2 regions of the Orbus sasakiae genome follow, and region 2 is predicted to be linked to the other one. Evidence: riboswitches for the same ligand, from Rfam matches in the RefSeq annotation. Region 2 holds a riboswitch; the other holds the start of a gene.
What was found. A riboswitch is a leader RNA that binds a small molecule or an ion and turns the genes downstream of it on or off. The one in region 2 is predicted to bind thiamine pyrophosphate.
Positions count from the first base shown of each region.

Region 1: it holds a riboswitch for thiamine pyrophosphate, as region 2 does, so the genes downstream of both, thiB (thiamine ABC transporter substrate binding subunit) here and thiM (hydroxyethylthiazole kinase) in region 2, are expected to answer to the same signal.

Region 1 is NZ_BAABHY010000001.1:1,081,819-1,088,565, forward strand. Features, by position in the region: gene proC (pyrroline-5-carboxylate reductase) at 1-455, opposite strand, end outside; gene thiQ (thiamine ABC transporter ATP-binding protein ThiQ) at 665-1,369, opposite strand; gene thiP (thiamine/thiamine pyrophosphate ABC transporter permease) at 1,366-2,946, opposite strand; gene thiB (thiamine ABC transporter substrate binding subunit) at 2,922-3,902, opposite strand; TPP riboswitch at 3,970-4,097, opposite strand; gene argS (arginine--tRNA ligase) at 4,214-5,950, shown strand; gene ABEA36_RS04735 (DMT family transporter) at 6,018-6,350, opposite strand; gene ABEA36_RS04740 (response regulator transcription factor) at 6,434-6,747, opposite strand, start outside.
Region 2 is NZ_BAABHY010000006.1:166,555-173,301, reverse strand. Features, by position in the region: gene ABEA36_RS11630 (autotransporter outer membrane beta-barrel domain-containing protein) at 1-408, opposite strand, end outside; gene thiD (bifunctional hydroxymethylpyrimidine kinase/phosphomethylpyrimidine kinase) at 784-1,575, opposite strand; gene thiE (thiamine phosphate synthase) at 1,579-2,232, opposite strand; gene thiM (hydroxyethylthiazole kinase) at 2,229-3,032, opposite strand; TPP riboswitch at 3,072-3,181, opposite strand; gene gutQ (arabinose-5-phosphate isomerase GutQ) at 3,382-4,359, shown strand; gene aroK (shikimate kinase AroK) at 4,609-5,130, shown strand; gene ABEA36_RS11600 (SPOR domain-containing protein) at 5,179-5,916, shown strand; gene dam (adenine-specific DNA-methyltransferase) at 5,960-6,747, shown strand, end outside.

The DNA.
Region 1 (6,747 bases), on a different contig from region 2:
TTGAGCAATGCCCTAACTGTTAACAGTTCCTCGGCTGAGACTTCTGTATTAGGCGTAATTGAACACATGGCCGAATTAACTAACGCCGGTGTATTTGGCATTACACGGACAATTTTTTGATCATAACCAATAACCGCTTCGATCGCTTTAATGGTAATACCCGCTGCGATGGAAACCACAACCGTCGATTTTTTAAGTTCTTTTTGTATCTCAGTAAGAATCTCACTCATATTATTGGGTTTTACTGCAATAAATACGATATCAGATTCTTTAGCAACGTCTTTTGCTGTTTCAAGGACGTTGATGCTATATTGTTGTTTTAATGCATCCGTTGCTTCAGGATTAATATCGTAAACATAAAATTGTTCAGCTGTTACTGTTTGACTCGCTAAAATGCCTTGCAAGATTGCACTGCCCATGTTTCCTAATCCAATAAATCCAATACGTTGTTCCACTGAGGTTCACCTTTAATGATTAAACAAATTGAAGTACAAAAGTTATATAATGATTTAATTAAAATAGCAAAATATATTTTAAATCGCTAGCTTATTAAGCAATATTGCATGAGTTTGCGGATTTGCTAAACAATCAATTTTAGCTTAATGCCTATCATTACATTTTTACACTATAATTACCCATTACAACCATTTTTTAACGAAAACTATTATAACGAAGATGCATTTATGCCTAAATAGCTGGCGATTTGCGTTTCCTTAACTAATTGAGCATAATCCCCATCAAAGGCAATTTCGCCACTGACAACCACCAAACAACGACAATTATTTTTATTAATATCTTCTAATTGATGCGTCACCATTAGAACAGTTAACTGATACTCTTGTTGAATTTCATATAAAAGTTCAAACATCTCTTTTTTTAATTTTGGGTCTAGTGATGAAAACGGTTCGTCTAACAACAAAATCGGACGATGTTGTAATAGACATCGACCAATTGCAACACGCTGTTTTTGCCCACCAGATAACTGACTTGGATAAACTGACAAATAGGTGTCAAGACCGATTCGACTGGCAATACGCAATAATTGTTCGCGTTGTTGTGGCGATAATTTTAATGTGGGAGATAACCCCAATGCCAAGTTTTGTTCAACCGTAAGATGATTAAATAAATTATTATCTTGAAACAGCATTGATACCGGTCTTTTACTGGCAGGTACCTCTGTGACATCTTGATTATTGAGTAGGATTTGCCCTGAGTTTGGTTGAATAAACCCAGCAATGAGGCTAAGCAAAGTGCTTTTACCTGCCCCACTTGGCCCTAAAATAGTGATCGTTTCACCTTTATTGGCATTAAAATTAAAGACCATCTGTTGTTGACCATAAAGATAGATGACGTGCTTAAGTTTGATCATGGTTTTTTATACTCAAAAAATGTCATAAATAGAAAACTGATTACTAAGAGTAGCATGGCGACAAACGACGCTTCATCATAGCGATAATGCGCAATCAATTCATAAAGATACAAAGGGAGTGTCATAAAATCTTGTCCACCAAATAAAGCGACAATACCAAAATCACCCATAGACATGATACAGGCCAATGCAAAGCAATATAAAAATAAGCGTTTTAACCCCAAAAACTCAATACGATAGAAATAATTTAGACCCTGAACATTCAATGATTGACTTAAAAAATAGTATTGTTTTGTCAGTTCCGAAAGCGGCAACGCTAATTGCTTTAATATAAACGGTAAGGCAAGCAAACTGTTACTGATAACCACCAATATAAAAATAAAGCCCGGTATATCAGTAAAACGGAAAAATAAAATAAAGAGTCCTGCAGACAATACCATAGAGGGGATCGCTAAAATTAATGATCCTAAAAGCATCAATCCTTCACTTGCCTTTAGGTTACCTATTAACTGTAAGCGGCTATTCGTCCATAATAACCCCATCGCCATTATCATAGCTAAACTTGCGGAACTTATTGCAATGCTTACCGAGGTTAGCAATGCTTGGACTAAACTAGCGGTCATAAATTGCGGCGAAAATAAGGAAATACCATCGATAACCAGTGCCAACAGTGGCATGAAAACAAATAACATACTACTAATGATACAACTGTAACTCAGCCATTGCTGTAATCGTGTTGACTTCACAATATAGGGTTGAATATTGCTCATCTGTTTGGGCGATTGTTTTGGCTCTAACCGTTTTAACACGATCATAAACCCTAAACAAAAGAGTAGTTGAATGCCCGATAAGATGACGGCTTGATACAGTTCAAAGTCACGTATTGCTTGATATATGGCAACTTCTATTGTGGTATATTTAGGCCCCCCACTGAGCGCTAACACCGTTGCAAAACTCGAAAAACACAGCATAAAAATTAATCCACCAAGCGGCAGGAGCTGTTTGAGTAAAAGCGGTAATTCAAGATGTCGAAACGTTTGCCAATAACTCAAACCTAATTGCTCTGCTAACTGTTTTTGTTCATTTGGGATAAGTTGTAATGACTGATAGCAGTAACGCGTTGCAAAGGGGAAATTCAAGAAAACGTGAGCAATTAAAATACCATTTAATCCATATATTGACCCAGTATAATTAAAGCCTAAACCATCACATAGTCGGGCAAGCCATCCCTGATTACCATAAACACTTAATATCCCCATCACAACCACTAATGAAGGGAGAACAAAGGTAATAGAAAGAATGCGAATAAATGCAGTCTTACCCAAAAAACGATTTTGATAAAGTGATTTAGCTAATAACACAGCGCACCCAACGGAGATAATCGTTGATAATGTAGCTTGTATGAAAGTAAACGATAATACTCGCCATAAATAGCGGTCAAAATAGAAGCTTTCGTCGCTATTTTGAAATGCAAATAACCACAGTGCAGTTAATGCACTAAAAACAATCGTTGTTATCACTATTACAACGATTGTTCCTGGTATAAACGTCACTATTGACTGACGATGTCTTGCCATTGTTTAATCCAGTGTTTTTGATTATTCGTCACATCATCTGCCGTAAACGACAATGATTGATTGACCGTGTTAATCTCGTGATATGCCGCAGGTAATTCAATATTTATCGCTGGATACATAATATTTTTATCAACAAACACTGCTTGTGTTTTTGGTGTTAATAAAAAGGCCATAAACTGGTTAGCTAAGTCATATTGTTTTGTATATTTGGTGATTGCAGCCACTTCAACTTGGTTATAATGACCCTCGTCAAAAATAGCCGCTTGGTAACGATGTTCATTATCATTAATAATATGGTAAACAGGCGAAGTACTGTAGCTTAAAACAAAATCAGCCTCACCTTTTAAAAATAGCCCGTAAGATTCGCCCCATCCTTTTGTTACAGTTAACGTATGTTGGGCAAGTTGCTGCCAAGCTTGAGGCGTCTGTGTTCCATAAACATAATTCATCCAGAGTAATAACCCTAATCCCGGTGTACTTGTTCGAGGATCTTGATACACAATTTTCCAACCGTTTTGATTATTAATCAGTTGTTCAAAACTTTTTGGAGGATTGGCTATCTTTTCTTTATCATAAATAAACGCAAAATAACCATAGTCATAAGGAACAAAATCATTGTCCCACCAATCAACCGCTAAATTTTGAGGTTTTGCTATATGATGTGGTTGCACCAAATTAGCCTGTTTTGCGGTACTGGTTAGGTTAGTATCAAGTCCAATGATAACATCTGCTTTAGTGCGACTTCCTTCTAAGCGAAGTCGATTCAAAATAGTGACGCCATCACCGATACTGATAATATTGACCACACAATAACATTGAGCTTCAAAATCAGCTTTGAGTGTTTTGGCTGGACCAAACGAGCTGTAACTGTAAACCGTTAATGTCGGTTTATCATTTGCTTTCGCTGTGGTGATGATAAAAAGTAATGATATAAGCACAGAAATAAAACGAAACATTTTGCCTCCAGATTAAGAAATTTCAATATGGGCAAAAGGTTTGAGTCAATAAAGATGGTGATGATCCCCCTTAGACATACTCAATCCCTCCGCCGGTATTAGCCGGTTCAGGTTCGACGGGTCATGCTTTTATGATCTTGATAAACAGCAACTCTCAGCTTAGGCGATCGCCTGTATGCTCCCCGTTGAGAACAGATTTATTCTAGCTGATAATAAAACAAAGTAAACCTAATTACATTGTAAGAATGACAATCTTGCGCTTTACAGGTATGATATGCGCCAATATTTTAGCAATGTTTTAGGTAAATTCAGTGAATATTCAAATTTTATTAGCAGACAAAATTAAACAAGCTATGTTAGCCGTTGGTGCTCCAGAGGATTGTGATGCATTAGTCAAACAATCCGCTAAAGTCCAGTTTGGTGATTACCAAGCTAACGGTATTATGGCGGCTGCCAAAAAAATGGGATTGAACCCACGTCAGTTAGCTGAAAATGTTATACAGCACTTAACGCTTGATGATTATATTGAGAAAGTTGAAATTGCAGGCCCTGGTTTTATTAATCTTTTTCTAAAAGCACAATGGCTTGCAACTCAAAATGAGCTCGCCTTGCAACATGAAAAACTTAATTTAACCTTAGCAACCCAAATACAAAATGTGGTAATTGATTATTCGGCTCCTAACGTAGCAAAAGAGATGCATGTTGGTCACTTGCGTTCAACTATTATTGGTGATGCGAGTGTACGTGTATTAGAATTTTTAGGTCACCATGTTATTCGTGCTAACCATGTCGGGGATTGGGGAACTCAATTTGGCATGTTAATCGCCTATCTTGAAAAGATGCAAAATGAAAATGCCAATGACATGGCGCTTGCTGATTTAGAAGCGTTCTACCGTGCAGCTAAACAGCATTATGATGACGATGCGATTTTTGCTGAAAAGGCCCGTGGTTATGTGGTTAAATTACAAGGTGGTGATGAATATTGCCGCACCATGTGGCGTAAACTTGTTGATATCACGATGTCGCAAAATATTGCAACATACAAACGCTTAAATGTGACATTGTCACTTGAAGATACCATGGGTGAAAGCATTTATAATGCGATGTTGCCACAAATTGTTGCCGATCTAAAAGCAAAAGGGATTGCCGTTGAAAGTGATGGTGCTTTAGTGGTCTTTTTAGATGAATATAAAAATAAAGAAGGCGAACCAATGGGCGTGATTATTCAAAAACGCGACGGTGGCTACTTATATGCAACAACCGATATTGCAAGTGTAAAATATCGCTATGAACAATTACATGCAGATCGTATTTTATATTATACCGATTCAAGACAGCACCAACATTTAGAGCAAGTTTGGCTAATTGCCCACAAAGCAAACTATATACCACAAAGCCTACAACTAGAGCATCATATGTTTGGTATGATGCTAGGTAAAGATGGTAAACCATTTAAAACACGTTCAGGTGATACCGTTAAATTAAATGATTTATTAGACGAGGCAACTGAACGCGCAACGAATTTAATTAAAGCGAAAAATCCATCACTTTCCGCACAAGAGCTTGCTGATGTAGTCGATGCTGTTGCAATTGGAGCAGTTAAATACGCAGATTTATCCAAAAACCGTTCGACCGATTATGTGTTTGATTGGGATAATATGCTATCGTTTGAAGGGAATACGGCACCTTATTTACAATATGCTTACACGCGTGTTTTATCAGTGTTTAGAAAGGCTGAACTGAGTATTGACCAAGCATTAAGTGGTCATATTACAATTGAGCATGAAAAAGAACGTGCTTTAGCCTTACGCTTATGCCAATTTGATGAAACGATCACAACGGTTGCGAGTGACGGATTGCCACATGTTTTATGTAATTACTTATATGATATAGCAACGCTATTTTCGAGTTTCTATGAACATTGCCCAATTTTAAGTGCTGAAAACGAACCGCAAAAACTGAGTCGTTTAAAACTTGCCGCATTAACTGCCCGAACACTTCAAACCGGTTTGGATATGCTAGGCATTAAAACGGTCGAAAAAATGTAAGACATAACATGTTGGATTTTGAGTAAAGGGCTAACTAAAGCCCTTTATTTTTTATGATAATTTAAATTTAGTGCCCTGCTACTTTCGAAAATACATTAATAACGACCACGCCAGCCATAATTAATCCCATCCCAATTAAAGCCGCTAAATCTAAACTTTGCTTGAAAAAAAACCACGCAATTAAACTGACTAGCACAATCCCGATGCCGGACCAAATGGCATATGCAATGCCCACATGCATGGTTTTTAAGGTAAGTGAAAGTAAATAGAATGACGCACTATAACCAACAATAGTAATAATGGTAAAACCTAACTGCGTAAAACCATTTGATAACTTTAATGATGAGGTAGCAATCACCTCACAAATAATTGCTAAAAAAAGAAATAAATAAGCATTCATCTTAATATCAACAGCTTGCTAAACAAGTAGCAAGCATACTATGTCAATGGTAAAAATCAAGTGACATTCTTTTAATGACGCCACTAACTGTAACGATAGCCTGCGCCATGCACGGTCTTAATCATTGCTGGTTCGGTTGGATCCCATTCAATGGCTTTACGTAATTTCGAGATGTGTTGATCCAAGGTTCGACTATTAGGTAGGTAATCATATCCCCAAGCATAATCAAATAGCATATCACGTGTTACCACTTGGTTTTTATGTTGATAAAAGCAGCTGATGATTTTGATTTCTCGTAGTGTTAATTCGATTTCAACATCCGCCCTTTTGGCTTTTAACTCTTTGGGATAAATGATTAAGTCACCAAAGGCAAAAGAATTATCATCTATTGGACTGC
Region 2 (6,747 bases):
AGCAATCGAACTGTAGGTATTATTACTATCTTGGCTACCAAAGTAACTTTGATCAAAAACATGGCCAGTTAAAGCACCGGTTGGATCGACAAATGATATTTGCCCTGTCTCTTCATCATAGTGTAAATAAGGATTCGGCGTATCTTGGCTACTATACTTATAGTTAAATCCAGAGTTTTCAGCAGTTGGCATTGGATTATCATCTGCCCATGCGGGTGCAATGCAGCCAATTAATAAACTTAATGTCGATAATGTATATTTTCGGCTCAAAATAAGTTTTGAGTTTCGTTTAAAATATGCGCGGTTATGTCTATCATTTTTACCACTGAGATAAGGGTAACAGGACGGAGAGTCGGATAATGCTGCATGAGTAACAGCATTCCGATTAGAAATCGTTTTATTTTTCATCATTTTTTCCGATATTAATTAAAGTGAGTTATCTGTCAGTTTTGCATCAAAAGATATTATCCATTTGAATTATAACTAATTACCCTTATTCCTTAATTGTTCAGAGAGAAAAGTTATCGCATCATGACTTAAAATTATATTTATTTTTATTTTTATTTTTATTTTTATTTTATCAGCTTAGCAAGCTTTATAAAAAAATACAATTGATGAATATCAAAAATAAATAAAAAAACGATTAAAATTAAACAATTAAAACCGATTATCGCTTAAGATAATCATTATTTTTAAAACATTAAAATAAACAATAAAATAAGCAATTTTTTAGAATTTAAGGCACTTATTTTACTTTAAAAAATATCTTTTAAAGAACAAACACTACCACCAATGATGAAAATGATGAGTAGGTCCAATTCCTTTTCCAATATGTAATGTATCAGCATGTTCAATCGCGCCATTTAGGTAATGCTTAGCCTGCTCAACCGCCTCAATCAATGGCATTGTAGGTAGTAAAGCCGTCAGTGCTGCCGATAATGTGCAGCCAGTACCATGAGTATTTTTAGTTTTGATTCTTGGTGCATTAAATCGACTAACTTGATGTTCAGTAATCAAATAGTCAGGACTTTGATCACAGGCCAAATGGCCGCCTTTCATTAATACCGCTTGGCAGCCAAACTGAAGTAACGCCTTACCCTGCGCTAACATCTGTTTTTCATTAGTTGCCTCATCACAATTAAGTAAGGCTGCGGCTTCAGGTAAATTTGGTGTAATAATCGTTGATAGTGGAATCAAATATTGTCGAATCGCCTCAATCGCCTCATCGCGCAATAATGCTTGTCCTCCCTTCGCTATCATGACGGTATCTAAAACGGTATAAGGAACTGGATATTGATTTAGCATATGACTGACCGCGTAGACGATCTCTTTATTCATCAACATCCCTATTTTTATACTTTCAATCGGACTATCGCGCATAATTGAATAATATTGTTGTTTCACAAAATCAGCAGGAACAGCCAATACACCATCCACACCTTGGGTGCTTTGTGCCGTTAAAGCGGTAATGACTGACATGCCATAGGCTCGCAAAGCGGAAAATGTTTTGAGATCTGCTTGAATTCCAGCGCCGCCGCTCGGATCTGAGCCTGCAATCGTTAAAGCTATCGGCATAAACTAGCTCCTTAACATTCGTGTCTGGTAAATAGCGTGGCTCAATTCGGTTGTGGCGAATTTAATATCGCGTTGACCACATATTGCTGACACCACCGCAATGCCATCGATTCCTGTTTGAATAACCGCTTTTACATTGCTTAAATTTATCCCGCCAATCCCAACTGCTGGACATTTTCTTTGTATTATTAGTTGTGAAAATTGCGCAAGTCCTAATGCGGGTGCAGCATCTTTTTTTGAGGTAGTAGGGAAAACAGGGCCAATGCCTAAATAGTTAATGTCAGGCCATACAACATCGCTAAGTTGTTGTTGATTCGATACTGATAGTCCGATCATCTTGTCAGGTCCAATCAACCGACGAACAACATGCACTGGTAAATCATTTTGCCCAACATGGACCCCATCCGCATCAACGGCTAAAGCAATATCAATTTGATCATTAATGATTAGTGGCACAGGCGTGTTCATTAATAGTTGCTTCAATGCTAAAGCAGCCAAATACCAATCTCTACGATGGAACATCTGTTCAGCACGAAGTTGCACTGCCGTCACACCATTACCTACCGCAATTTTTGTGGTATTAACTAATCCCTCAATGCCACCACATAACGTTGGATCCAGCACCAAATAAAGTGATAAATTTAACTGTTTTTTCATGCGCTTTCCCCCCTAGCAAGAGCGAGCTTAATCAATGAGATTTGATCAAGTAGAGAAACCGCAAATGACCCCATACCTTGGCTTTTATTTGCCAATTCTGCGGCCCTTTTCATCACTAAACACGCGGCGGCAGTGGCACTGAATTTATCATTAACATTAGTAACAAATGCAGCAACAAGGGCTGATAATGAACAACCTGCACCTGTCACGCGTGTTAATGCAACATCTCCACCGCTAATCGAATAAACCCGCTTACCATCAGTGATATAATCAATCTGCCCCGTGACAGCAACAATAGTTTGATATTCGATCGCTAATTGTCTGGCTGCACACAGTGCAGATTGAGTACTATCTTGACTATCAGGGCCTTTTGATAATGATTTTTGGTTGGCTAAAACTAAAATTTCAGATGCATTTCCACGAATCACAGACGGTTTAAATGTTAACAACTGTTGCGTAATATCTGTTCGATAGGGTAATGCGCTACTCACGGCAACAGGATCAAGTACCCAAGGGGTTTGCGATTGCATTGCAGAACGAACCGCCAGTAGCATACTTTTGGCTGACGGTGCAGTGATGGTACCAATGTTAATTAATAAACTATCGGATACCTCAACAAAATCGCTGACTTCCTCTTTAGCAACCACCATTGCAGGTACCGCGCCGATTGCTAATAAAACATTAGCCGTAAAATTTTGTACTACATCATTGGTAATACAATGCACTAGCGGTTTGTGATTTTGCAGCTGTTGCAGATAATAAATAGCATCAATAGTCTTAAATGGAATAATCGTTGGCATGCTTCCTCCTCTTTATATGTGTAGAGAAGAATAGCCAATCAAGGTGAGCTATGACTTCCCTACGCTGGTATGAGCCAGATCAGGTTCTACGGGTAAAGTCTCAGCCACATTGCGTAAAAAACAAACGCGTGACACCCCGAGTCAAATACTATTATGACCCGTTAATGTCAGATGATCAACTTATCTTACGAGGGAGGATGAAAATACATTATTGTTAATAATCATAACACTAAAATATTTTCTATAATTACTGATGATTACTTGATACACTACCGAGCGTTACTGACTAATGATTGGTTGATATTTATATCAAATATTAAAAATAAGATTTTACAGTAAGGTTAAAAGAATGAACTCAACAAATCGCAATAAACTGCTGCAATATGGTCGCGAACTTCTCGAACTCGAACTATATGAGGCTCAAAAGTTACCAACACGTCTTGGTGATGATTTTGTTAAAGCATGTGAATTAATATTGTCGATTAAAGGCAAAGTGGTTGTGTCAGGCATTGGGAAATCCGGCCATATTGGTAAAAAAATTGCCGCATCATTAGCAAGCACAGGGACACCTGCATTTTTTATGCACCCATCAGAGGCATTGCACGGCGACTTAGGGATGGTGACAGAAAATGATATTGTCATACTCATCTCCTATTCTGGTCGTGCAAAAGAGTTTAACTTGATATTACCCATACTCAAAGAGATGAAAGTCCCCGTGATTGCCATTACTGGTGGATTAACGTCTCCTTTAGCTAAATCCGCAGATGCACTATTGGATATTAGTATTGAAAAAGAAGCATGCCCAATGGGGTTGGCACCAACATCAAGCTCAACAAATACATTATTAATGGGTGATGCCTTAGCCATTGCTTTGATGCGTATCAAAGAGTTTAAAGAGGAAGATTTTGCGCGTTCGCATCCAGCAGGTAGCTTAGGGGCAAAATTGCTTAATCATGTTAAAGATGTCATGCGTACTGGTGAGCGAGTACCTAAAATTAGTGAGCATACTACCGTATTTGATGCAATGTTAGAATTAAGTCGTACCGGTCTTGGTCTTGTTGCTGTTTGTAACCAAAATAATCAAATTATTGGTGTTTTCACTGATGGTGACTTACGTCGATTACTACTCAATCATGGTACACTACAAGATGAGATTACACATGTTATGACCAAACCAGGTTATCGCCTTCCTGAAAGCTGGAAAGCGATAGAAGCACTAAAATCATTTAATGATCATAATATTACAGCCGCTCCTGTTGTTGATCATGACGGGAAATTAGTTGGCGCATTAAACATTCATGATTTGCATCTGGCTGGCATTCATTAATAGTCAAGAACGATTAACTAATTTATTTAGATTGAGAATATTGATGAATAAGCTATCATAGTAGCGATCAGTTATTCATTAAAAGTAATATCTAAAATTCCTATTGCAAAATAGGACTATCTCCTGCGATAATTATCGCCCTAAAATTTGGTCGTTAGACGGAGACTATGACTAACTATTACAGTTTACAACAGTATTGTTGGCAATAAACTGTATATATTTTTAACTTATACAGATGATGAAATTACAATGGCAGAGAAGCGTAATATCTTTTTAATTGGCCCAATGGGTGCAGGTAAAAGTACGATTGGTAGGCAGATTGCACAACAGCTTGGCATGGAATTTTTTGATTCAGATCAAGAAATTGAAAGACGAACCGGCGCAGATATTGCCTGGATTTTTGATCTGGAAGGTGAAGATGGCTTCCGGGCAAGAGAAGAGAAAGTTATTAACGAGCTTACGGAAAAACAAGGTGTTGTCCTTGCAACAGGCGGCGGATCAATCTTATCAAAAGAGACTCGTAATCGTTTATCAGCGCGAGGGATTGTTGTTTATTTAGAAACGACCATCGAAAAACAGATGGCTCGCACACAAAAAGATAAACGCCGTCCATTACTTGAAGGTAATAATACACCGAGAGAGCGTTATGAAGAACTTGCTGGTGAACGTGTTCCTTTATATGAAGAAATTGCTGACATCACAATAAGAACAGATGAGCAAAGCGCTAAAGGTGTAGCAAGTTACATCATTGAAAAAATTGAGCAAATATAATAAGTTATATTATTCAATTTTAAGTACTTAGCGTAAAAGGAGATAAAAGTGAACGAGTCCATTCGCCCTGATAAAGAAGATCGATATGTTTCAGAAAGTTCTCCTAAAAAAACAGTCTCACCTAAGTCTGATAATCCACTTCTATCAAAAAGAAAGTGGATTATCTTAATCTTATTATTACTGATTCTCTTACTATCCTTAAGCTTTGTGTTATTTAAATCAGATACGTCTGATTCATCTTCACAACAAAATAATACTAATCCAGCCTTAAACAATCATGCTGCTGACCTTGAGTATCAGACGATAGTACCTCCAAAAATTTCTCGCGAAGCGACGCAAACGCAACAAAATACAGCGCCTGATAAAGAACGCATTGAAATCCCAGGTGAAGTCGCTGATATTTTAGCAGATAAAATAACTGAGCTTAATACGCACCCCAAAAGTAGTGAAACAGTACTCTTTGAAGGCCAAAGCAATAATGTTGATCAAAACATCAAAGAGCTCCCTTTACAAAAAGTGTTAGAAAATAATCATTATACGATTCAAATTACCTCTTCTTCCTCGCTGGAAAGCATAATGACATTTGTAAAACAACAAAAATTATCTAACTACCAAATTTATGAAACACGTCGTGAGCAAAAACCTTGGTTTGTCTTAATAAAAGGCAACTACCCTACGATTGAAGAAGCGAAAGACGCCGCTAAATTACTTCCGCAAGATCTACAAAAAAGCACGCCATGGATCAAATCAGGTGCACAAGTCAACAAAGAGAAATTATCCCAATGATCACAATTTCACCTTCATTTGATGTAAAAAATAGGAGCCTTATTTGAAAAAGCAACGTGCTTTTCTTAAATGGGCAGGTGGAAAATATTCACTTGTTGATAAAATCATAAAATACTTACCGGAGGGAGATGCATTAATCGAACCTTTTGTCGGTGCTGGCTCTGTGTTTCTTAATACCAATTATGAACGTTATATTTTGGCTGATATAAACCACGACCTAATCTCGCTGTTTAATATCATAAAAAAACAGCCAGATAAATTCATTGAAGATGCTAAGCTACTGTTTACTCAGCAAAATAATCAAACAGCTGCATTTTACCAATTAAGAGAACTGTTTAATCGCAGTGAAAGTGCTTACCAAAGAGCATTACTGTTTCTGTATTTAAACCGTCACTGTTACAACGGATTATGTCGCTACAATAGTAGTGGCGAATATAATGTACCTTTTGGTCAGTATAAAAATATCTATTTTCCGGAAAGAGAAATTATGGCTTTCTCAGAAAAAGCGCAAAAAGCAGAATTCGTTTGTGCGCCCTACCATAAAGTGATGAAAAAAGCGAAAGAGGGATCCGTTGTTTACTGTGATCCACCTTACGTCCCCCTTTCGGAAAGTTCAAACTTTACAGCTTACTATTCGATTGATTTTAGTATTAATGATCAAAAACGCCTTGCTGCTTTAGCTGAAAAATTAGCGAAACAAAATATTCCCGTACTCATCTCAAATCATGATACAACTCACACACGTAGCTGGTACCAAAAAGCGGATATCTATTCGGTTGAAACGCGACGTTCAATCAGCTGTGATGGTCAAGGCCGTAAAAAAATTGATGA